DNA from 3 places in the Baekduia sp. Peel2402 genome. Region 2 is predicted to be linked to each of the others. Evidence: riboswitches for the same ligand, from Rfam matches in the RefSeq annotation. Region 2 holds a riboswitch; each other region holds the start of a gene.
What was found. A riboswitch is a leader RNA that binds a small molecule or an ion and turns the genes downstream of it on or off. The one in region 2 is predicted to bind cyclic di-AMP.

Region 1 (7,209 bases), 1.9 Mb from region 2:
ACCGTCGATGCGCGCGCGCAGCATCGCGATCTCGGTGACGACCGCGCCCATGTAGGCCGACCGGTACGTGGCGATCTCGTCGTCGAGGTCGGCCATGTACGCCCGGTCGTGATCCAGCCCGGCCTCGTGCGCGAGGACCCGCTCCTCACCGAGGAGCATCAGGTGCTGGCGAACTTCGGAGGCGTACATGGTCGGAATTTCGGTGGGCATATCGCTGCGGTGGGGGTTGTACCCGTGGAACGGGTGATCTCACGTCGGGTTACGCAGATCAAACCGCATCGGATGCTCCCTTTCGGGGGTGTGGGCTCGTGTCCTGCCTTGGGGCTATCCGTACACCCGGACAGGGGGCCCGACGTACGTGGCCCCGTCCGAAGCTGTCCAACGCACCCGGAACGTGCGTCCCGCTCGGTATCCGAGGCGCGCCGTCCAGGCGCCGACGGCGTCCGTCGGGCGGGTCGTGACGACGCTCGAACGCGCCGCCGTCCGGTCCCGGACGAGCACTTCGACGCGCGTCGCGGTGGTCGCCAGACGGACCAAACCCCACAACAAGACCGACGATCCGGAGCGACGCGCGGACAACGGCAGGCGGAACTCGTCGAGCGCCGGCTTGGCGCGTCCGGAGCTGGTGAGCAGTCCGGACTGAAACCCCGACAGCGCGACGTCGTCGACGAGCAGGTACTGCGACAACGCCGCGACGCGCGGGTCGGCGCGCAGCAGGCGCTCGGACAGCGACCGGTACTCGGCCTGCTGGGCGAGCGGCACGCCGAGCGTGGTGTCCGGCGAGGACTGCACGCCGTACTCGGTGATCCAGACCGGCGTCGAGCGGCGGCCGGCGGCGTCGAGCGCGCGCTCCAGTCGCGAGAGGACGCCGATCGTCACGTTGTCGCGGTCGGGCGGCACGTAGTAGGGGCCCTTGCGATTGGCGTAGGGGTGGTGCGCCCAGCCGTCGATCCGCAGACGCGCGCAGCCTTTGCAGAAGACGCCGCGCAGGAACTGCAATGGCGGGACGGACGTGCGGCGGTCGCCGCCGGGCGCGGTCTCGCCGCCGAGGAAGACGTCGGTCGCCTGGCCCGCAGCTTCCAGCCCGCGCACGCCCGCCAGGTGCAGCGCGCGGTAGAGCACCGGCGCGGTGAGCTTGCCCTTGACGTACTGCGGCCGCAGGAACCGCGGGTGGTTGGGCTCGTTCCACAGCCCCCACGCCGAGACCGCGTCGCCGAAGCGGCGTCCCGCAGCGGTCGTGAACATCCTGAACTCCAGAGCGCTCGGGCGCGTCACCTGGTCGGCGTGCACGGCGGTCGCCCAGCGCGGGACGGGTGCGGTGAAGGTGACCAGCACCCGCCACCCACGCGCGTGGGCCGCGTCGATCAGCCGCCCGTACCCACCCCAGTCATAGGCATTGGGATCGCTCGCGTCGAACGCCGGCCGCGCGGGACTGGAGGACGACGGCGCGACCGCCGCCCACACCAGCGACACGCGCAGCGCGCGAACGCCGAGCCCATCGAGCCGCGCCAGCGTCGCCGCGCGCGTGTCGTCGCGCACCGCGGCACTGCCGGCGTCGAAGTACAGCGGCGCACGCGCCGAAGCCTGCGCCTTGGAGGCAGGGGCGATCAGGGCGACGACGAGCGCCGCCCCCACGAGGACGTTCTTGAAGCACATGGCGAGAGAGAGGACGGCCCCGGGGCGACTTCATCGGGAGGACCTGCTTTGCGCCCCGCGGGCCGTCACCAAGGAGAACGGGCAACGGCCCGCGGAAGTTGCGGCTCTTCCGGCGAAGGGCCCTTCGGGGGCCTTCGCCGTCCTCGCTACTCGCTGCTGGACGCGGGCCGCTCGGGCGCCGCGAGCTGGTCCAGCTGCGGCGTCACGGACGGCTCTTTGAGCATCCCGTGGGGCGGGCGGTCGCCGGGGGCGGAGCCGCGCTCGAAGCCGGCGGCCCGGTAGGCCGCGCCTTCGTCGAGCGTCTCGCGCACCAGCAGCTCTCGGGCAAGGCCGTCGAGGCGCTCGCGGTTCTCGCGCAGCTGCGTGACCGCGCGGCTGTAGCACTCCTCGACGATGCGGCGGACCTCTTGGTCGATCAGCTCGCGGGTCGCCTCGGAGGCGGGGCCGGCGCCGGGGTACTGCGGCTCGTCGGTGATGACCGTGACCAGCCCGATCTGGTCAGACATGCCCCAGCGGCCGACCATCGAGCGCGCGATCGAGGTCACCTGCTGTAGATCGGATTCGGCGCCGGTCGTGACCGACCCATACACGATCTCCTCGGCGGCGCGGCCGCCCAGGGCGCCGACGATGCGGCCCAGCAGGTACGCGGTGTCGTAGCCGTAGCGGTCGCTCTCCGGGGACTGGAAGGTCACGCCCAGCGCGCGGCCGCGCGGGACGATCGAGACCTTGCGCACCGGGTCGGCCCCAGGCTCCAACATCCCCAACAACGCATGGCCGCCCTCGTGGTAGGCGGTGCGCTCGCGCTCCTCGTGCGACAGCGTGATGCGCCGCTCGGTGCCGAGCACGATCTTCTCGAAGGCGTTGTAGAAGTCGGCCGACTCAACCTGCTTGTGTCCGCTCTTGGCGGCCAGCAGCGCGGCCTCGTTGACGAGGTTGCGCAGGTCGGCGCCGACCATGCCCGGCGCCGTCGCCGCGATGCCCTTCAGGTCGACGTCGTCGGCCAGCGGCACCGATCGCGTGTGGACCTGCAGGATCTTCTCGCGGCCTTCGACGTCGGGCGGGTTGACCGTCACGCGACGGTCGAAGCGGCCCGGGCGCAGCAGCGCCGAGTCAAGGACATCAGGTCGGTTGGTGGACGCCAGCACGATGACGCCCTCGGACCCGTCGAAGCCGTCCATCTCGGTGAGGATCTGGTTGAGCGTCTGCTCGCGCTCGTCGTGCCCGCCGAGCGACGCGCCGCCACCGCGTTGGCGGCCGATCGCGTCGAGCTCGTCGATGAAGATGATCGACGGCGCCGCGGTCTTGGCCTGCGTGAACAGATCGCGGACGCGGGACGCGCCCACGCCGACGACCATCTCGATGAACTCGCTCGCGCTGATCGAGAAGAACGGGACGTTGGCCTCGCCCGCGACCGCGCGCGCCAGCAGCGTCTTGCCCGTGCCGGGCTGGCCGCTCAACAACACGCCCTTGGGGATCATCGCGCCGAGCGACCGGTACTTGTCCGGGTTCTTGAGGAAGTCCACGACCTCCTCGAGCTCGTCTTCGGCCTCATCGATGCCGGCGACGTCGGCGAACGTCGTCCGCGTTCCGGTGGCCGCGTCGTAGCGCTTGGCGCGCGAGCGGCCCAGACCGCCGAGGCCGGCCGCGCCCCCGCCAGCCGCGCGGCGCGCCAGGAAGACGAACAACCCCACCAACAACAGCGTCGGCCCGAAGAACAGCAACAGGTCGGCCCAGATCGAGCGCCCGCTGTCCAGTGCCTTGGCCGAGACGATGACGCCCTTCTCGCGCAGCTGGTTGAGCAGCGTGTCGTCGGCCGGGGCGAACGCCGGGCGGAAGGTGGTGAACTTGACCTCCGCGTCGTCCTTGGAGTCCTGCGGCTTGACCTTGTTCTTGAACTCGCCCTGGAGGCTGTCTCCCTTGGCGAAGACCTCCTTGACGTTGTTCTTGTCGACCTCGCTGAGGAACTGCGAGTACGGGACCTCGGCGCGGTCGGTCGACTGCGGCACCAGCGACGCAAACAGGAAGTTCAGCGCCAGCAGCGCGACGACGAAGTAGATGAAGCGCCGGCCTCCGGGCGGACGCGGCATGCCCATCGGTCCCTGCTTCTTCTCCTCGGGCGCGCCCTCGACGCGCCACGGCGTCGGTTGGCGATCGTCCCTGCGACGGGGGGCTTCTGACTCCGGAGGCATGCGGTGGCGACGCAGTGTACGAGCCCAGACGGCGACCTTTGCCCTGCACGTCGCTGAGGCCGATCCAAAGGTCGGTCCCGAACGGTTATGTCAAGCCGCACGCGTCGTTCAGATGTGCTTGGCTTTGCCGTCGTACACCAGCCGAGTCCCGGTCGCCACGGCGCCCGGGAGCGGGGGACCCAATGGAGCCATCACGCATGGCTCCCGGGGCGAATCGGCGCCTTCACGGCGCAGTAGCGCAGCTCTTCAGCGCGAGCCCGACAGCTAACCCCGTAGGCCTGAAAGAGCAAAGGAAGCACCTCGTCGTGATCTCAGACCTCGAACGCGCCTGCCAGGCTTCGCTGGAGCGCTCGCGTGCCCGCCGCACCGCGGTGGCCGCGCGCCTGGCCATGGTGCGCCGACGGCGCCGTCGGCGCTCCGGCAGCAGCGTCGCCGCCACGCTCGTCGCCGTCTTCGCGCTCGGCGCGCCGCTGGCGCTCGGCCAGACGGCCGCCCAGGCGCCCGCGCCGCAGACGCTCAAGGCCGGTTCCTCCGGCGCCGCCGTCAAGGCGCTGCAGGCCGCGCTCGGCATCAAGCAGACCGGGAAGTTCACCGCGACCACCGCCCGCGCCGTCAAGAGCTTTCAGCGCAAGAACGGGCTGACGGTCGACGGCATCGTCGGGCCGCAGACCGCCGGCGCGCTCGGCCTGTCCAGCGGGCTGGCTGAAGACGCCGAGACCGCCTCGGCGGCCGCGGTCTCCGGCGACGCCTCCGCGACGCTGGCGAAGATCGCCCAGTGCGAGTCCGGCGGCGATCCGACCGCGATCTCCGCCGACGGCGTCTACCGCGGCAAGTACCAGTTCACGCGCTCGACCTGGAAGGCGATGGGCGGCAGCGGCGATCCCGCCGCGGCGCCCGAGGCCGAGCAGGACCAGCGCGCCGCCGCGCTCCTGGCCGCGCAGGGCACCGCGCCCTGGCCGGTCTGCGGCGCGCAGGCCTAGACAAACCACCACCGGTCACGTCGTCCCGCACCGCGCGGCGCAATCGCGCGCGGTGCGGTCGTGGCGGAAGCCCCGCGCGCGGTTTGTGCGAGGCTTCCGCCACCGTGTCCGGTGCCTCCGACCAGCTTTCCCTGACGCTCGGCCCGTCGTTCAGCGTGCGGGTCGAGGATCACTTCAGCCCCGGCTTGACCGGCCGGCGCGACCGCGAGTACGTCTCGCCGCCGCAACCGCGCGACGAGGCGCTGACGCTCGCCGCGCTGCTGCTGGACTTCGGCGGTGAGCTCGACGGCGACGGCCCCTGGCACCGCGCGGTGGCCGGTGGGCGCCGCACCGTGCGCCTTTTGGCTGCCGACTGACGCTCAAGATCGGACGGCCTCGTGCCGATCACCGGGGAGCAACGCAACGCACCGCAGCACCTCCTCCTGCATCATCGTTTGACCTCCTCGCCCGGAGCCCCTGTGCCAGCAGGGGCTCTGGTCGTTAACGGGTGCCTAACGGGTGCCCGTCAGCAGCGCCGCCGCCATCGCGACGAGCGCCAGCGGCGCGCCGATCAGGCTGAAGCGCAGCGCGCTCGGCTCCGCGCCCGCAGACCGCGCGGCCTTGAACCACAGGTAGGCCGACAGCGAGCCGGTGACCGCGAGGTTCGGCCCGAGGTTGAGGCCGAACAGCAGCGCGCGCGGATGCGGCGGCGGAGCGGCGCTGAGCAGGACCGCGGCCGGGAGGTTGTTGACCAAGATCGCGGCGCACGCGCCGATCGCGGTCGTCTCTAGCGGTGACGCGGACGCGAGCAGCTCGGCCGGTCCCGACCAGGTGCGGGCGAGCGCCCCGAGCAAAACCGAGACGCTGAAGAGGCCCAGCAGCGCGAGCGGGCCGACGGCCTCGGCGACGGCGTCGCCCTCAACGCGCCGCACGAGCACCGCGATGACGCCGACCGCGAGCACGGGCAGGCTGGGGTCGGGCAGCACCAGGACCAGCACGGCGGCGATCGCGCAGGCGACGACGCTGAGGGGGCGCGGACGCTCGGCCTTGGCTGGCGCACGGTCGCGAGCGTCGTTGCCGCCGTCGCAGCGCGGGTGTCGTCCTTGCCAGGCCATCAACCCGAGCGCCGTCACGACCGCTGCCGCCAGCGCTCCGGGCAGCACGCGCGCCACGAACGTCGCGCCCGACACCGGCTCGCTGGCCAACACCAACAGGTTGGTCAGGTTCGCGCCGGGCAGCAGCAGCGACGAGGCGTTGGCCATCAGGACCGACCCGTACAAGAAGGGTCCTTCCTCGACGCCTGCCCCACGCGCCGCGCCGATCAGCACCGGCGTCAGGAACACGACCGCGGTGTCGAGGTTCAGCAGTGCGGTGACGACCGCCACCAGCGCTAGCGCGACCGCCAACAGTCGCCGCGGGTGATCGGTCACGCCCAGCAGCCGCGCGCTGGCCCAGGCGAACAGCCCGTCACGGTCGGCGACCAACCCCAACATCAACAGCCCGGCGACCAACAGGAACGGCCCGCGCGCCTGGTCGGCGGCGTCCCGCGCGCGCTCGTCGGTGCAGAACGCGACGACGGCGCCGGCCAGCACCGGCGCTACGAGGAACCGCTCGACGCGACCGCCATCCATGACGCGCCCAAGCGTGCCCGCTCGCGCTGTCGCATACTCAGGGGAACGCGATGAAGCGGATCGGACTCCTCGCCGGCGCAGCCTGCGCCCTCATCATCACCGGCTGCGGCGGCGAGAAGCCCGCCACGGCCACCGCGCCCGTGCGCTTGGTGGTGACCTCGCCGTCCGATCAGGGCACGGTCCGCGACGAGCGCGTCGAGTTCCGCGGCACGGTCTCCCCGGCGGGCGCGACCGTGCTCGTCCGCGGCGAGAAGGCCTTGGTGTCAGGCGGCACGTGGTCGGCGCAGATTGGCCTGGAGGAGGGCGTCAACGTCGTCGACGTCTTGGCCTCCTCCGGCACCGCGCGCCCGGCGCTGACCGCGGTGCGCGTCCGGCGCGTGGTCGAGGTCACGGTCCCCGACGTCGTCGGCCTGTCCGCCAACGACGCCCAGCAGGAGCTCGAGGACGCGAACCTGAAGGCCGACTTGCAGACCGAGAACGGCGGTTTCTTCGACGAGCTGCTCGGCGGCTCGCCGAAGGTCTGCGACACGTCCCCGGCGGGCGGCACGTCGGTCGCGCCGGAGACGACGGTCGACGTGCACCTCGCCCGCGATTGCTGAGCGGGCGCGGACGCCGCGCTACGTGGCGCGCGGCTCGGTGGCGATCAGGTCGATCCGCGCCGCGCCGTCGCGCCGCACGACGCCGAAGACGATCCGGCCGGTGATCGGCGCCGCGCCCTGGCGCGTCACGGTGTACTTGCCCTCGGCGCGGCCGGCGGTTCCGCCGGTGGTCTTC
Region 2 (7,209 bases):
CCCATCGAGTGGACGAGGTAGTAGGCGACGTCGACGCCCTCGGCGGCCTCGTCCAGTCCGTCGCCGGTGAGGACGTCGCCCTGGATCAGGGTCGCCTCGGACGGCAGCTTCTGCGCGGCACGCTGCTTGTCGCGCACGAGGCAGCGGACGTCGTGGCCGGCCTCCAGGAGGCGGGGGAGGAGCTGTCCGCCGACGTAGCCGGTGGCGCCGGTGAGCAGGATCGTCTTGGTGATCGGAGCGGTCACGTGACGGGTACGAGGCCCGGGCGTCAAGTCGATGAACTCCGCAACGTTCATCTCCGTACATGCGTTGGGCGATGCAGGGAACGCTCAACAGGTCGTTGAACCTTCGTCGCACACTTCATGAGCACCGATCTCGCCATCAAGGACGTCGCGGAGCGCACCGGCATCGCCGCCGGAACCATCCGGATGTGGGAGCAGCGCTACGGCTTCCCCGTCCCGGGGCGGACGCCATCCGGATATCGGCGCTACACCGAGGACGACGTCGACACTCTGCGCAAGGTGCTCGCGCTGCGCCACCGTGGGCTGTCGGTGCCGGCCGCGATCTCCCGTGCGCAGGACACCGGTGGGCCGTCGGACCACCCGTCGATCTACGCCGCGGTCGCGGCCCAGGACACGGCCGCGCGCCCGCGGGTGCTGCGCAAGGCGTCGCTGGTCGCGCTGTCGCGGGCGATCGAGCACGAGGCGTTGGCGCTGGCGGCGGCGCCGGTCGTGTTCGGCGCCTTCCAGGAGGAGCGCTTCTACCGGCAGGTCGAGCGGCGCTACCGGCGGCTGGCGGTGCACGCCGACGCGGCGGCGGTCTTCGCCGACTTCCCGGACGGGTTGCGCGCGCCGGCGGGCGGGCCGGTCGAGATCCCGATCGGGCCCGACGATGCGTTGGGCAACGAGTGGGCCGTGATCATCGACGCGCCGGGCTACGCGGCCTGCCTGCTGGCGTGGGAGCAGCCGGGGGCGTCGGCCGACAGCGAGCGGCGCTTTGAGGCGATCTGGACGATCGACCCGGAGGCGACGCGGCGCGCGGCGCAGGTCGCGGCGCGGCTGGTGGGGCGGGTGGATCCGGAGGTCGGCGAGCGGATCGGCGAGCTGCTGACGGATCGGCCGCTGGCGCTGGAGGAGCCCGCGCCGGCGCTGACCGCGCTGACCAACCGGATGATCGAGTACCTAGACGGGCTCTAGGTCGACGGTGGCGCCTTGCGGGATGGCGCCATCGCCGCGCGGGATGATCGCCAGCGCGTCGGCGTGGAGCAGGGACGAGAGGACGTGCGAGCCCTGCGGGCCGGTCGGCTCGACGGTGCCGTCGGGGAGACGGCGGACGCGGACGAGCTCGTCGCGGTCGGCGTTGCGCGGGACGGCGGTGGCGAGCGTGGCCTCGGTGCGCGGCACCGAGCCGTCGGCGCCCTGGAGCGCGGCGAGCGCTGGGCGGGCGAAGAGCAGGAACGTGACGTAGGCGGAGACCGGGTTGCCGGGCAGGCCGAGCACGATCTTGCCGTCTTGGTCTCGGATCCCGATCCAGGTCGGCTTGCCGGGCTTCAGCGCGACGCGCCAGAGGAGCTGGCGGACGCCAAGGGCTTCAAGGACGGGCTTTACGTGGTCGTGCGGGCCGACCGAGATGCCGCCGGCGATGACGACGACGTCGGCGGCGTCGAGCGCCTCGCTGACGATCTCCTGCGTCGCTTCGGGGTCGTCGGTCGCGTGGCCGTAGCCGACGACCTCGGCGCCCGCACGAGCCGCGAGCGCGGTGAGCGTCGGGCCGTTTGAGTCGTGGATCTGGCCGGGTTGCAGCGGCGTGCCGGGCGCGACGAGCTCGTCGCCGGTCGTGACGACCGCCAGGCGCGGGCGCGGCCCGACGAGCAGGTGCATGCGGCCGGCGCCGATGGCGACGCCGAGTTGGGCGGGGCCGATCCGCGTGCCCTTGGTGAGCACGCGCGTGCCCTTGCGCAGGTCGTCGCCCGCGGTGCGGAGGTTGCGCCCGGCGGGGACGTCTTCGCGCAAGACGATCGTGTCTCCCTCGACATCGACCAGCTCCTGCTGCAAGACGCCGTCGGCGCCGTCGGGCAGCGCGGCGCCGGTCGAGATCCGGATGGCCTCGCCGTCGTTCAGCGTGCCGTCGTACGGCACGCCCGCGCGCGACTCGCCGATGAGGCGCAGGCGGTCGCCGGCGCGGCCGTTGCGCGTGGCGAAGCCGTCCATGGCGCTGTTGTCGAAGGCGGGGGAGTCGTAGCCGGCGGTGACCTCCTCGGCCAGGACGAGGCCGAGCGCCTCGGCGACGGGGAGGTTGACGGGGGTAAGCGGGCGGACGGCGTTCAGCAGCGTCGCGCGCGCCTCGTCGACGGACGGAAGCGGGGGCACGGCCCGCATTGTGCCCATCCGACCGACCAGTTCGTCGGTGGTCCTTCACCAAACCGTCATCTTCTGGTGCAAAGATGCGCGCTCCATGGACGGAGCTGTCCCACTTAGCCGCCGGCCGCGGCCAGTTGCGGACGCGCCCACGGTCGACGCCGCGGGTGTGGCCAAGGCCTGGCTTCTATCGCTTGTCGCGGACGCACCGCTCGCGCAGGCGGGCAACGTGCCGGCCGCCGAGCTGGCTCGGGGCGGCCCGGCGCTCTGCAGCGGGATCCTCGCGGCCCTGGGCTCTGATGTCGAGTTGGAGCGGCTGGTCGGCGGCGCCGACGGCCGCGCGCCGCTGGCCGCCTCGGCCGCGCGCCTGACCGGCGCTCGCACCCCGGCCGCGCTGGCGGCGGCGATCGAGTCGCTGCGCGGCGTGACCTGGCATGCGCTGCGCCGCGAGCTGCACGACGCCTATCCCGATGTCGTCGCCGACCTCTCCGACCGCCTCGCCTTCGTCTGCGCCCGCGTCGTCGAGACCGCGCTCACGTCGCCCTCGGCCGAGACCTCCCGCGCCGACGGCCCGCTCGCCGAGGCGCTCGCGACGCCCACGCCTGCTTCACCGCCGCGTACCTCGGGCATCCGCGCTTACGCGCCCGCGCCGGGTACGCGTGGGGGCGGCGGCCTGCGGCCTGCGGTGCCGGACGAGGCAGAGGCCTTTGTCGCGCCGGCACCGAGCGACGACGCGTCGCATGACGGCGATCCCTTTGCCGCTCCGGCCGCGCACGGGAGTGAGCGGCGCCCGCTCGCGCCCGACGCGGCGGATGCGGTGCGCGAGGCGGCCGAGGGCGGTCGCATGGTGCGCTTCACGGCCGCGGGGCGAGACGCGCCCGCGCCGGCTCCGTCGCACGTGCCGGAGGGCGATGAGCCGATCGCGCCGCCGCCAGCTGGCGTGGAGGTCGTCGACCTGCCGCCGTCGCCGGTCTCCGTCGACGCCGATCCGCTCTCCACACTTGCTGAGGAGCTGGCCTCCGCACCGCCGGCCGGCGTCGTCGGTGGGTTGACGGACGAGATGTACGCCTTGCCCGCGGACGCGCCGTCGGTCACGCGCCTGCGCCGGGTCGACACCTCCTGGGAGGCCTCGCGGGACTCCGGTCCGCCGTGGCTGGCCGCGATCGCCCGCCGGCTTGAGCGCCGCGAGCAGGACGGCCTCTCGTTCGCGGTCTTCGTGGTGGAGGTCGACGACCTCGACCGCCTACTCGCCGCCGAGAGCGGCCGCGAGGTCGCGATCGCACTGGAGACCGCCGAGCGCGGCCTGACCGCGCAGCTCGCACCTGCCGACCTGATCGTGCGCGAGCGCCTTGGGCGCTGGTGGCTGACGAGCCCGGACCGCGATCCGGCTGGTGCGCGCGATCTGGGCGTTCGTGTGGCGGGCGCGATCGCTGCGGCCGAGCTGGGGGGCGCGCCGCTGGCGGCGTCCGTTGGCGTTGCGGTCTGCCCGCAGGATGGAGAGACCATTGACGCGCTGGCCGGTCGGGCGGATGAGGGGATGTTCGCGGCGCGGGCGGCGGGGGTTCCGCTGGCCTGAGGGCGGGGGCGGCGGTGGGCGCGGGGTGGCGCTGGCGTTTGTGGCGTTCAGTTCGGGGCGTTGGTGGTGGTGCGTCGCGTTGGAGAGGATCCGGCGAGGGAGTGAGAGCGTTGTGGCGTGGCGACCGCTGTCGGTCGTCCTCGGGCGTGTGGCCGGGCTCGGGAGGGCGGTTCGGGGCCGAACGGGTCGATCCGGGTCGCCTAATGGTCGATATACGACGCTTATTCGACCCGGATCCCCGGTGGCGCTCCATAAGGGCCGAGATTCGGGATGCGGGTCGCGTTATGACGAATAGTTGGTGCTTACTCGACCCGGACCCATCCTTTCGGCCCCGAACGCTCCCCCGAGCCCGAGAGGCGGCCCGAGGACGACACCAAGCGGCGGCCACGCCCATCCGGCTTCACTCCCTCGCCGCCCCTCTCCAACGCGGAGCACCACCATCAACGCCGCGAGCTGAACACCACCAACGCCCGCGCCACCCGGCGCGCCCCAGGCCCCTAGCGCGATGCCGCAGCCGAAACAGCCGTCGGCACAACCGCGCGCACCGCGCCGATCGTCGCCGTCGCCGTCACGCCAAGCGCGCCCGCCGTCGCCGACGTCAGGTCGTACGACGTCCCCTTGCGGAACGGTCCGCGGTCGACGACCGGCACCGTCACCACATTGCCGTTGTTGTACAACTCGACCAGCGTTCCGCAGGGCAGTGTCTTGTGGGCGACGCCCAAGAGCCTCTTGGACATCCGCTTGCCACACGCCGTCTTGCGGCCGTAGAAACCCGGGCCGTACCAGGTGACGCGGGCGCGCTTGTAGAGCGTCACGGCGCGGCCTTCGGCGGTGCCGCTGACCGAAGTCCCGACGACGCGCGTCGCGGCGGTCGCCTGCGCGGCGAGCACGGCCTTGATGGTCAGGTGGCCGGAGTGGGCGGGCTTCCAGGTCGCGGTGTACGTCCCGTCGGGCGCCACGGTCGAAGCCGCCGCGTTGGACCAAGCGCCGGCCTGGTCCAAGGTCAGCACGGCGATCGCGTCGCCCGGCTTGGAGCCCGCGACGGTCCCGGTCACCGACACCCGGCCGCCGAGCAGCTGGCCCAGTGGGGCAGTCAGCGTGGAGCCGTCGGCGAAGACCGTTGGCGCCGACGGGTCGACGTAGGTCATCCCGCCCGGCGTGGGCGCGGTGGCCACGGCAGGCGTATCAGCGGCCGCCGCGGGAGCAGCGATCGCGAAAGCGCCCAGGGCGGCGCCCAGCTTCGAAAGGTTCGAAAGATGCACGTTCTCTGTAGGTCCTCATCCAACGGCCTACGGGGTGAGCTGACGGGCTCGCGCCGGATGACGGCGCTACGGCTCAGAAAAAGGACCGATTCGCCCCGGTGGATCGCAACCAACACGCGTTCCACAGGTGGTTCCCCCGCTCCATTTGCCCGAGGTGGCAAACGGACTCGGCTGACGGCGCGGGAGCATAACAACGTACGGGCGATTCGGCGAACCCGCGTTCGCAGGAATGCTGCCGCCTGGCTCGAAGCACGGGCGCTGCCGGAGGCCGACGATGCGGCATTTCCGGCTCATCACCACCCAGATTTTCGGAGGAACATTGATCAGGCAGGCAGGGAAGGCCGTCGCCCTCGCGGCAACGGCCCTCGTCCTCGGCGCGTCGGGGAGCGCGACCGCGGACACCTACACGGTGCGCGGGTGCGCGGCGGGCTGGGAGGCCCACGCGGACACCGGCTCAGCGGCGACCGACACGTGCGCGGCCAGCGGTGGGCTGACCGCCGCGCTCGTCGGCCCCGGCCCGTGGGACGGCGGCACATTCGCCTACCACCGCTTCACCGCGCCCGCGGGCACGCGCATCGCGCGCGTGACGCTCGGCCGCGTCACGACCGGCATGCCCGTCGGCACGGTCCGCACGTTCTCCTACACGCTCAGCGCGGACGGCAAGACGCTCGAGGCGTGCGCCCCTGGCCCGACCGACACGTGCACAGGCAACCTCGCCGGTCCGTTCGACGCGGTCGGCCTGGACGCGGCATCCGTGCTCTTCTCGTTCGGCTGCGGCGCTGATGACCCGAACACCTGCGCCGCCGCGCTGGGCACGCCGAGCGCGACGATCACCGACCCGCATGTCGTCCTGCGCGATCCGGCGGCGCCGACGATCGCCTCCAAGACGGTCGCCGACAGCGGCGCGTCGACCGGCCGCATCAGGCTGTCGTACGTCGCGGGCGACGTGGGTGGCGGCGTCTACCGCACGGTCATCCGCGTGGACGGCAAGGTCGCCGCGGTCGATCCGGTCGGCGGAACCTGCGCCGACGTCGACGGCTCCAACGACGACGCCTACGAGTTCGCGGCGCCCGCGCCGTGCCCGGCGTCAGCGACCCGCACGGTCGACTACGACGTCCTCAAGCTCCCGCTGGCCGAGCACTCGGTCGAGATCGACGTCGAAGACGCGGCCGGCAACTCGACCGCGGTCTACGGCCCGGTCGTGCTGCCGAAGGCCAACGGCTCGGTCCCGGGCGCGACGGGGTCGACCGGCTCCGGCGACTCGACGACCGGCGTCGGCGGCGCCTCGACCACGCCCGCGACTGGCAAGGACGCCAGGCTGACCGCGTACTTCGTCAAGAACGGCAAGACGAGCTACACGAACCACTACGGCAACCGCGTCGTCGTGCGCGGGATCCTGCGCACGAAGGCCAAGAAGGCGGTCACGGGCGCGCGGTTGGACGTCTACCACCTGGTCGGCGGCAAGCTGCGCCGCCTCGGCAAGACCGGCCTGAAGACCCGCAGCGACGGGCGGCTCACGCTGATCCTGCCGCTGAACCTCGACAGCCGCCGGATCGTGCTGGCCTACCGCGCGTTCCGCCCTGGCCCGATCACGAGCCAGAAGACGCTGAAGCTGACCGTGCTCGACAAGCACGGCAAGGTCGTTCAGAAGGTGAAGTAGCGGTGCGCCGGGGGTTCCTTCGCACGCGCGAGGGAGCCCCTGGCGAGCTCGCGCAATGAGAAGGCGAGCCGCTAGGCGAGGCTTCTCACGGCTTGGGCAGACGCGAGAGCGCCTGCTTGAGCGCCTGGCCGCCGTAGGTCAGGCCGATCTGGGCGATCTCGCCGACGGCCTGGATGGCGGTGGCGATCAAGTCGCCGCCCTCAGCGCCGGACCGCTCGTCGCGCGGCGTCGCCCAGCCGGCCGGCGGCGGGGGCGGAGCGGTGGGCGGCGTGCTTTGCGGCGCCTCGTGCGCGGCGGCACTGGCGCCGTTTCGCGACGCGGTCGCGCGCGGCTTGCGCGGGGTGGCGGGAGCCT
Region 3 (7,209 bases), 1.6 Mb from region 2:
GAGCTTACGATCAACATGGGGTTCTTGAAGGACATCAAAAACCTGCAGAAGCAGGCCGAGGCCATGACGCCGCCGGAGCACCGCGGCGTGATGGGCGGCTTCCGCCAGATGCGCGACGGCGTCGCGCAGGCCAACGAGATGCTCGGCAGCATGCAGGCCGAAGGCCAGAAGGCCCAGCACTTGATGGCCAACGGCCAGGTTGCCTCCGCGACGATCACCGCCGTCCGCGACACGGGCATGACCATCAACGACAACCCGACCGTGGAGCTCGACCTGGCGGTCTCCCTCAACGGCACCGAGCCTTACGCGGTCACGCACCGCCAGACGATCTCCCGGATCGCGATCCCCTCGTTCCAGCCTGGCGCGACGGTCCCGGTCCGTGTCGATCCGAGCGACCGGACGTCGCTCATGATCGGGTGAGCACGTAGCACCTTCGTACTTACGGACCTTGGTCGCCGTCTCTCCGCTGGACCGGACAATGGCGGCCAACGGCGTGCGTCCCCGGCTCCGCACAGCCGGGGACGCCGCCACCCTTAAAGACCCAGCGCGCGCTCCTTGATCACGCACTCCCAGTACGGGGTGACATCGCCACCGCAGGTCTCCGGGCCCGTCAGGACCGCTCGCGGCCCGATCGGCGCCCAGCCGTGGTGGGCGTGGTGGTCGGGCACGATCCGCGTCGCGGCCGTGCGCAGGTCGCGTCGGACGAAGCCCCACTTCGGCCCGGAGCAGCCGCTCGAGTCACCGAGGCACGTCGTCAGCCAGCCCAGCGTGCGCCCGTCGAAGAACTGCGGCGCGAGGATCGACTGTCCGCCCTCGCCGGCGCCGACGGTCGCCAGCGTCCGCCGCCGCCCGGTCGCGACGTTCTGAACGCCCACCTTCTGCGCGTCGTTGCCGCCGACCCGCGAGTCGACGTACTGGATCACCGAGACGAGCCGCGCACCGCGCAGCTCCAGCTCGCGCATGCTCGGGTAGGACTTGGGCTGCCGCGCTGGGATCCGGCCACGCCACGGGTGCAGGATCCGCGGGCGCAGCCCGGGGCCGAAGCGCATCGCGACCGCGTCGTCGTCATCCTCGCGATCGGTCCACGCCAGGCGCCCGCGCCAGAGCGTCACCGACGTCGCAGGACGCGCGGCCTGCGACGTCTGGCCGACCAGGCGCGAGGGCATCAACGGCAGCCGCCCGATCCGGATCCGGCACTTCGCTCCGGCCGGCTCGCAGACCGAGACGACGATCGACGGCCGGCCGACCGCGTCGGGGCCGAGGTCGAACGGGATGCCGACGGGGATCGGGCTGTCGCCCTCTTGGACGCGAGCGCGCTCCGGCCGTGTGGTGACCCTGCCGCCGGGCGCGCGGACGCGGATCACGTAGCGCTTGCCGTCCGCGGTCGTGTCCTGCCACGCCGCCCAGCCGCCGTAGGAGTGAATCGGGCCGGGCGCGTGGGCCTGCGCGACAGGGTGCTCGGCGGCGGCCATCGCCTCCCCAACGACGCCGGACCGCGATCCGCCACGCCGATGTGTCGTTTGCCGGACCGAACAGACGTCCATGCGAGGCGCACTCTGCTCGCGCGCGGCCGAAAGGCGATCGATAGACACCGCAGTGCCTCGACTGCGTCACATCCTCGCCCCGCTGGTTGCGCTGACCGCCGCGTTGGCGGTCGGAGTCCCGTCCGCATCGGCTGCCGCGTGCGCGAACACGGACGTCTCGGCCAGCAATCCGGCCGCGGCCGACGCGACGCTCTGCCTCCTCAACAAGGAGCGCACGAGCCGTGGGCTGGGCGCGCTGACGCGGTCGGCGGTGCTGGACAAGGCCGCGGACAAGTTCGCCGCCGACATGGTCGAGCGCGAGTTCTTCGACCACGTCTCGCCGGGCGGTGGGACGTTCATGGACCGCATCAAGGCCGCCGGCTGGCTGCCGTCGGGCTCCTGGACCGCGGGCGAGAACATCGCCTGGGGCTCGGGCTCGCTGGCCACGCCGGAGTCGATCGTCGACGGCTGGATGCACAGCCCCGGTCACCGCGCCAACATCCTCAACGGCGCGTTCACCCAGATCGGGATCGGGATCGCCGACGGCGCGCCGCAGGACGGCATCCGCGGCGAGGCCGGGACCTACGTCAACGACTTCACCGGCGGCGGCACCAAGAAGCGCGCCGCCAAGCGCGCCCGCCGCGCCTCGAAGCACCGCTAGCGCGGCGCCGCGCCCTCAGCTCGCCTTCGCGACCAGCGTGTAGCGCGCCTGCGCGCGCTTGCGCGCCTTGTCGGCCTCGACCTCGCGGTCCTTCGGCGCCGCGTTGGTCACCAACGACCCCAGCAGCTCCTCGGTGGCCGCCGTAATCGCGGCGACCGCGTGGTCGAACGCCTCTTCGTTGGCCTGCGACGGCTTCGTGAAGCCGCTGACCTTCCTCACGTATTGCAGCGCCGCGGCCCGGACCTCGTCCTCGGACGCCGGCGGCGCGAAGTTGTACAGGGTGCGGATGTTGCGGCACATGCACCCAAGCGTAGGACTACGCCGCCTGGGCGTCCAGCTCGGTCGCCAGGTCGGCGACCACCCGCTCCTGAGCCGCATACGCCTCGCGCAGCGCCGCCGTGGCGCCCTCATCGGCCACGACCTCGGGCGGTGGATGCAACGCCAGCGCCGCGCGCACGCGCAGCGCCAGCTCGCCGCCGCCGATCGCCTCGGCCAGGTGCGCGAGCACGCCCTCGCGGACGCGCGCGCCGTCGGCGAACGCCGCCAGGACCGTGTCCGGCGACAGCGGTGTCCGGCCGAAGACGCGTCCGTGCAGGACCGCCGGGTTCGCGCGGTGTCCGAGCGCCTGCTCGGCGGCCAGCTCGTCGCGCAGCGCCACGGCGCCCGCCAGGTGCTCGATCGCCTGCGTGATCCCGGTCGCGTCGACCGGCAGCGACGCGCGCAGCTCCTCGGAGACCGCCGCCAGCAGCGCGGCCCGCTCAGCCCGCGCGCCCGCCAGGATCGCGTCGACCTCGGCGCGGTAGGTGCTCACGCCTCCGAGACTACGAGGCGCTGAACGACTGCGTCCCGATCGCTGCCAGCAGCTGGAGCGCCTGGGCGTCGGGCGAGCCCGGAGGCGCGGTGTAGACGATCAGCCGCAGATCGCTGCCGCGGACCTGGAGGATGTCGCAGTCGATCGTGATCCGCCCGACCTCGGGATGGTCGACCGACTTGCGCGATGACGTGCGCGGCGCGACCGGCGCCTGCTCCCAGAGCTCCGCGAACTTCGGCGAGGCCTTCAGGAGATCCTCGATCAGCTCTCGCAGGACGACGTCCTCCGGGTAGCGCCCGCGCGCCTCGCGCAGATCGGCGACGACCTCGCAGTCCATGCTGCGGGACTCCTCCGAGCTGCGCACGAACCGCGTCGTCGCGCCCGTGAACTGGCTCCAGGCGATGTTGCGCTCGCGCGGGCCCAGGTCGCGCTTGTCGCCGACCAGCGCGATCGCCAGCGCGTTGGCGGCCACCACCTCGTAGGCCGCGTCGATGACCATCACCGGCACGTCGCCGAGCCGGTCGATCACGCGCTGCACCGACGGCGTCAGGTGGCGGTTGATCGTCCCGGCCAGCGGCTCGGCCTGCCCAGCGACGCGGAAGAGGTGCGCGCGCTCGTCGTCGCTGAGCCGCAGCGCACGGGCCAGCGGCGCCAGCACGGACGGCGACGGGTGCGCGGCCCGGCCCTGCTCCAGGCGCGCCAGGTAGTCCACCGACACGCCCGCCAGCTGCGCCAGCTCCTCGCGCCGCAGCCCGGGCGCGCGGCGCCGGCCGCCGCTCGGCAGCCCGACGTCGGCGGGGGAGAGGCGGTCGCGCCATGTGCGCAGGCAGGCGGCGAGCTCGGAGCACGGTCGCGCCCCTGGCGCGGCTGGTTCTCCCAGGCACTGCGGAGGCGTCTCCATGCGCTCCATTGTCGCGCACTCCGGCGCGCCTATCGTCGCCCTGCCAGTCCCAGGGAACCGGCGTCCTCTTTTGCCGCGACGGTCCAAGGCGCACCCTGGAGGCATGACCACCACCTTGATCACCGGGGCCAACAAGGGCCTCGGCCACGAGTCCGCCCGCCGTCTGATCGACGCCGGGCACGACGTCTGGGTCGGCGCCCGCGACGCCACCGCGGGCCAGGACGCCGCCGACAAGCTCGGCGCGCGCTTCGTGCAGCTCGACGTCACCGACGACGCCTCGGTCGCCGCCGCCGTCCAGACGATCCGCGACGCGGGCACCGGCCTCGACGTCCTCATCAACAACGCGGGCATCGTCGGCCCGATGGCCGCGCTGCGCGACACGACCGCCGACGACGTCGCCAAGACCTACGAGACCAACGTCTTCGGCGTCGTGCGCGTCACCCAGGCGTTCGTGCCGTTGTTGGAGGAGTCGGAGAACCCTGTGATCGTCAACGTCGCAAGCGGCCTCGGATCGCTCGCGGTCAACAACGACACGTCGCGCGTCGAGAACACCATCATCAGCCTCGGCTACCCGACGTCGAAGACCGCCGTCGTCGCGCTGAGCGACATGTACGCTCGCGCGCTGCCGAGCTTCCGCGTCAACGTCGTCGACCCCGGCTACACCGCCACCGACCTCAACGGCCATTCCGGCCACCAGACGGTGACCGAGGGGACCGACGCGATCGTGGCGATGGCGCAGGTCGGCAAGGACGGCCCGACGCAGACCTTCCAGGACCGCGACGGGCTGGTGCCCTGGTAGCGGGCGTCGCGCCTACAGGCCCGACGGGTGCCGCGCGACGTAGCCCGCCGTCGAGCGCATCCCCGGGCCCCAGCGCGAGCCGCTGGCGGAGCGGCCGCTGGTGTCGTAGCGGCGGCCGTTGATGACCATGAACGCGTGGCCGCTGTTGGCGTAGATCGTGACGTACTTGCCACGACCCGGCTTGCCGTAGGACATCAACTCGCCCGAGTCCATCGGGCGACCCAGGCGGCCCATGCCGTGCAAGACGTAGGACACGGTGCCCGAGCAGTCGTAGCCGGCCGCCGTGAAGGAGCCGTGGCCGCCGCCGTAGATGTAGGGCTTGAACTGGATGCGGTTGGCGGCCGCGACGGCGCGGCGCAGGAGGATCACGTGGCGGGGGACCACCCGGACGCCGCCGATGCCGGAGCGCTTGAGCACCGGGTGCGTGCCGGTCACGCCGAGCGCCGACCATGTGCCGGGGCCAACGACGCCGTCGGCGGTCAGCCCGTGGGCGCGCTGAAAGGTCTTGACGGCGCTCGCGGTGCCGGGTCCGAAGACGCCGTCGGCGGCGATGCCGAGCTTGCGCTGCAGGAGCCGCACCGAGCCGCCACGGGAGGACGACCCGCCGCCACGCGAAGCGCGCGACGTCCCGCCGGCGCGCGACGCGGCGCGCGCCTTGCCGGACTGGTGGACCAAGCGCCAGGTGACCGTGCCGACGATGCCGTCGACCGACAACCCGTGCTTGCGCTGGAACCGGCGCACGGCCTTGTAGGTGCCCTTGCCGAAGATGCCGTCGGCGGGGGAGAGGCCGAGGTCGCGCTGCAGGACCTTGACGCGCACGCCGTGGCTGCCCTTCTTCAGCGGCTTGGCGTCAGCCGCTGAGGCAGCCGGAAGCGAGATGGCGGCCGCCGCGAGGAGCGGGACCAGTGCGTGGCGGGATCTGGGAACAGGCATAGGGGGCTGCGCCTACGAGGTGAGCTGTCGGGCTCGCGCCGTACAGACGGCGCTACGCGGTCATCCGGACCGTGATTCGCCCCGGCGACCGGGATGCGGTCGCAGTGGGTCCCCCGTCCGTTCGTCTCCGAACGGCTCGGCACGCCGTCGTTCTACCAGTCGAAATCCCTGCAAAGCGCAAGATCCCTTGCAGGATCCATAACCGCAAAGCGCCGTGCTAGACGCCGACGCGACGCATCGAGCGCACGGCGAGCGCCCCGAGCGCGCCCACCAGGCCGACGGTGGCCAGCAGCGCCGGCCACGTCTCGGCCCACGTCACGTGCGCGACGAAGCCCTGCCGGACGCCATCCAGCACCTGCGTGACCGGGTTGACGGTGGCGATCGCCTGCATCCAGCCGGCCAGCAGGTCCATCGGCGCGTAGGCGGTGGTGAACAGCACGGCCATGAAGCCGACGGTCTGCATCAGCGGTGCCGCCTGCTGGGTCTTGAACTTCAACGCGACCAGGACCGCGTACAGCGCCATCGCGGTCGCCAGGCCCATCACCAGCAGCGCGTCGATCGCCAGCGCGCCGGCGCCCGGCCAGTCGACGCCCAGCGCGAAGGCCACGATCAGCAGGAACGTCGCGGGCAGCAACGCGCGCAGCGCCGCGCTCGCCACCAGCCCCGCGAGGATCGTCACGCGCGGCGCGGGGCAGACCATCAGCCGATCGAACCAGCCGCGCTCGATGTCGCGCGCGAGGTTCACGCCGGTCGCCGCGCCCGTGAACGCCGCTCCTTGCAAAAGGCCTACAGGAACGATGAACGTGCGGAAGTCGGTGGCGTCGAAGCCCGGCAGCTGGGCCGCCTCGCCGAACACGCCGCTCAACCCCACCAAGAAGATCGACGGCGCCAGGACGCCCGGCAGCGCCGCGCCCGGCACGCGCGTCAGCTCGTTCAGCGCCCGCCGCACGAGCGCGCCGATGACCGCCAGCGAGCGCCTCATGCGTTGCGCAGCCTTCCGCGCAGCGCGAGCACCGCAAGCGCGGCGAACACGAGCACCAGCCCGACCGCCGCCGCAAGGCCTTCAAGAACAGGCGCAGCCGAGATCCCCGAGATGATGGGGTCGCGCATCCCGTCGGCGACGTAGGACAAGGGGTTGATGTCGGCGAACCAGTCGGCCGGCGCCTCCAGCAGCGCGCGTGGGAAGAACGCGCTGGAGACGAACAGCACGACGAAGACCAGCGGGAAGATCCCCTGGACGGTCGAGGCGTTGCGCGCCCGCAACGCGATCAGCACGCCGAGCGCGGCGAAGCCGGTCCCGGCGATCGCCCCGATCAAGATCACCAACAAGACGCCGAGCACGCCGCCGTGAAACGACACGCCGAAGACCGCGCCGAGGATCAGGAACCAGACGACCTGCGCGGCGGCGATCGCGGTCCCGGCCAGGATCCGGCCGAGCACGATGGACACGCGCGGGATCGGCGAGGCGACCAGCCGATCGAAGAAGCCGCCTTCGATCTCCAGCGCGGTCCCGATGCCCTGCATGACGCCGCCGAGCAGCAGCGACTGGGTCATCGCGCCGGCCAGCTGGAAGTCCAGGAA

Region 1: it holds a riboswitch for cyclic di-AMP, as region 2 does, so the genes downstream of both, ACT01A_RS18220 (transglycosylase family protein) here and ACT01A_RS09115 (septal ring lytic transglycosylase RlpA family protein) in region 2, are expected to answer to the same signal.
Region 3: it holds a riboswitch for cyclic di-AMP, as region 2 does, so the genes downstream of both, ACT01A_RS01435 (NlpC/P60 family protein) here and ACT01A_RS09115 (septal ring lytic transglycosylase RlpA family protein) in region 2, are expected to answer to the same signal.

Annotation. Positions count from the first base shown of each region.
Region 1 covers NZ_CP199582.1:3,735,239-3,742,447, forward strand. The annotation lists gene ACT01A_RS18205 (hypothetical protein) at 1-189, opposite strand, end outside; gene ACT01A_RS18210 (hypothetical protein) at 325-1,656, opposite strand; gene ftsH (ATP-dependent zinc metalloprotease FtsH) at 1,803-3,749, opposite strand; cyclic di-AMP (ydaO/yuaA leader) riboswitch at 3,975-4,139, shown strand; gene ACT01A_RS18220 (transglycosylase family protein) at 4,151-4,825, shown strand; gene ACT01A_RS18225 (hypothetical protein) at 4,930-5,181, shown strand; gene ACT01A_RS18230 (SLC13 family permease) at 5,317-6,435, opposite strand; gene ACT01A_RS18235 (PASTA domain-containing protein) at 6,486-7,034, shown strand; gene ACT01A_RS18240 (protein kinase domain-containing protein) at 7,053-7,209, opposite strand, start outside.
Region 2 covers NZ_CP199582.1:1,862,323-1,869,531, reverse strand. The annotation lists gene ACT01A_RS09135 (NAD(P)H-binding protein) at 1-245, opposite strand, end outside; gene ACT01A_RS09130 (DICT sensory domain-containing protein) at 363-1,196, shown strand; gene ACT01A_RS09125 (molybdopterin molybdotransferase MoeA) at 1,182-2,369, opposite strand; gene ACT01A_RS09120 (hypothetical protein) at 2,455-3,933, shown strand; gene ACT01A_RS09115 (septal ring lytic transglycosylase RlpA family protein) at 4,431-5,108, opposite strand; cyclic di-AMP (ydaO/yuaA leader) riboswitch at 5,205-5,378, opposite strand; gene ACT01A_RS09110 (hypothetical protein) at 5,515-6,855, shown strand; gene ACT01A_RS09105 (hypothetical protein) at 6,941-7,209, opposite strand, start outside.
Region 3 covers NZ_CP199582.1:282,549-289,757, reverse strand. The annotation lists gene ACT01A_RS01470 (hypothetical protein) at 25-420, shown strand; gene ACT01A_RS01465 (hypothetical protein) at 534-1,472, opposite strand; gene ACT01A_RS01460 (CAP domain-containing protein) at 1,597-2,184, shown strand; gene ACT01A_RS01455 (DUF2277 domain-containing protein) at 2,200-2,484, opposite strand; gene ACT01A_RS01450 (hypothetical protein) at 2,501-2,995, opposite strand; gene ACT01A_RS01445 (helix-turn-helix transcriptional regulator) at 3,006-3,896, opposite strand; gene ACT01A_RS01440 (SDR family NAD(P)-dependent oxidoreductase) at 4,000-4,695, shown strand; gene ACT01A_RS01435 (NlpC/P60 family protein) at 4,708-5,628, opposite strand; cyclic di-AMP (ydaO/yuaA leader) riboswitch at 5,638-5,770, opposite strand; gene ACT01A_RS01430 (ABC transporter permease) at 5,846-6,610, opposite strand; gene ACT01A_RS01425 (ABC transporter permease) at 6,607-7,209, opposite strand, start outside.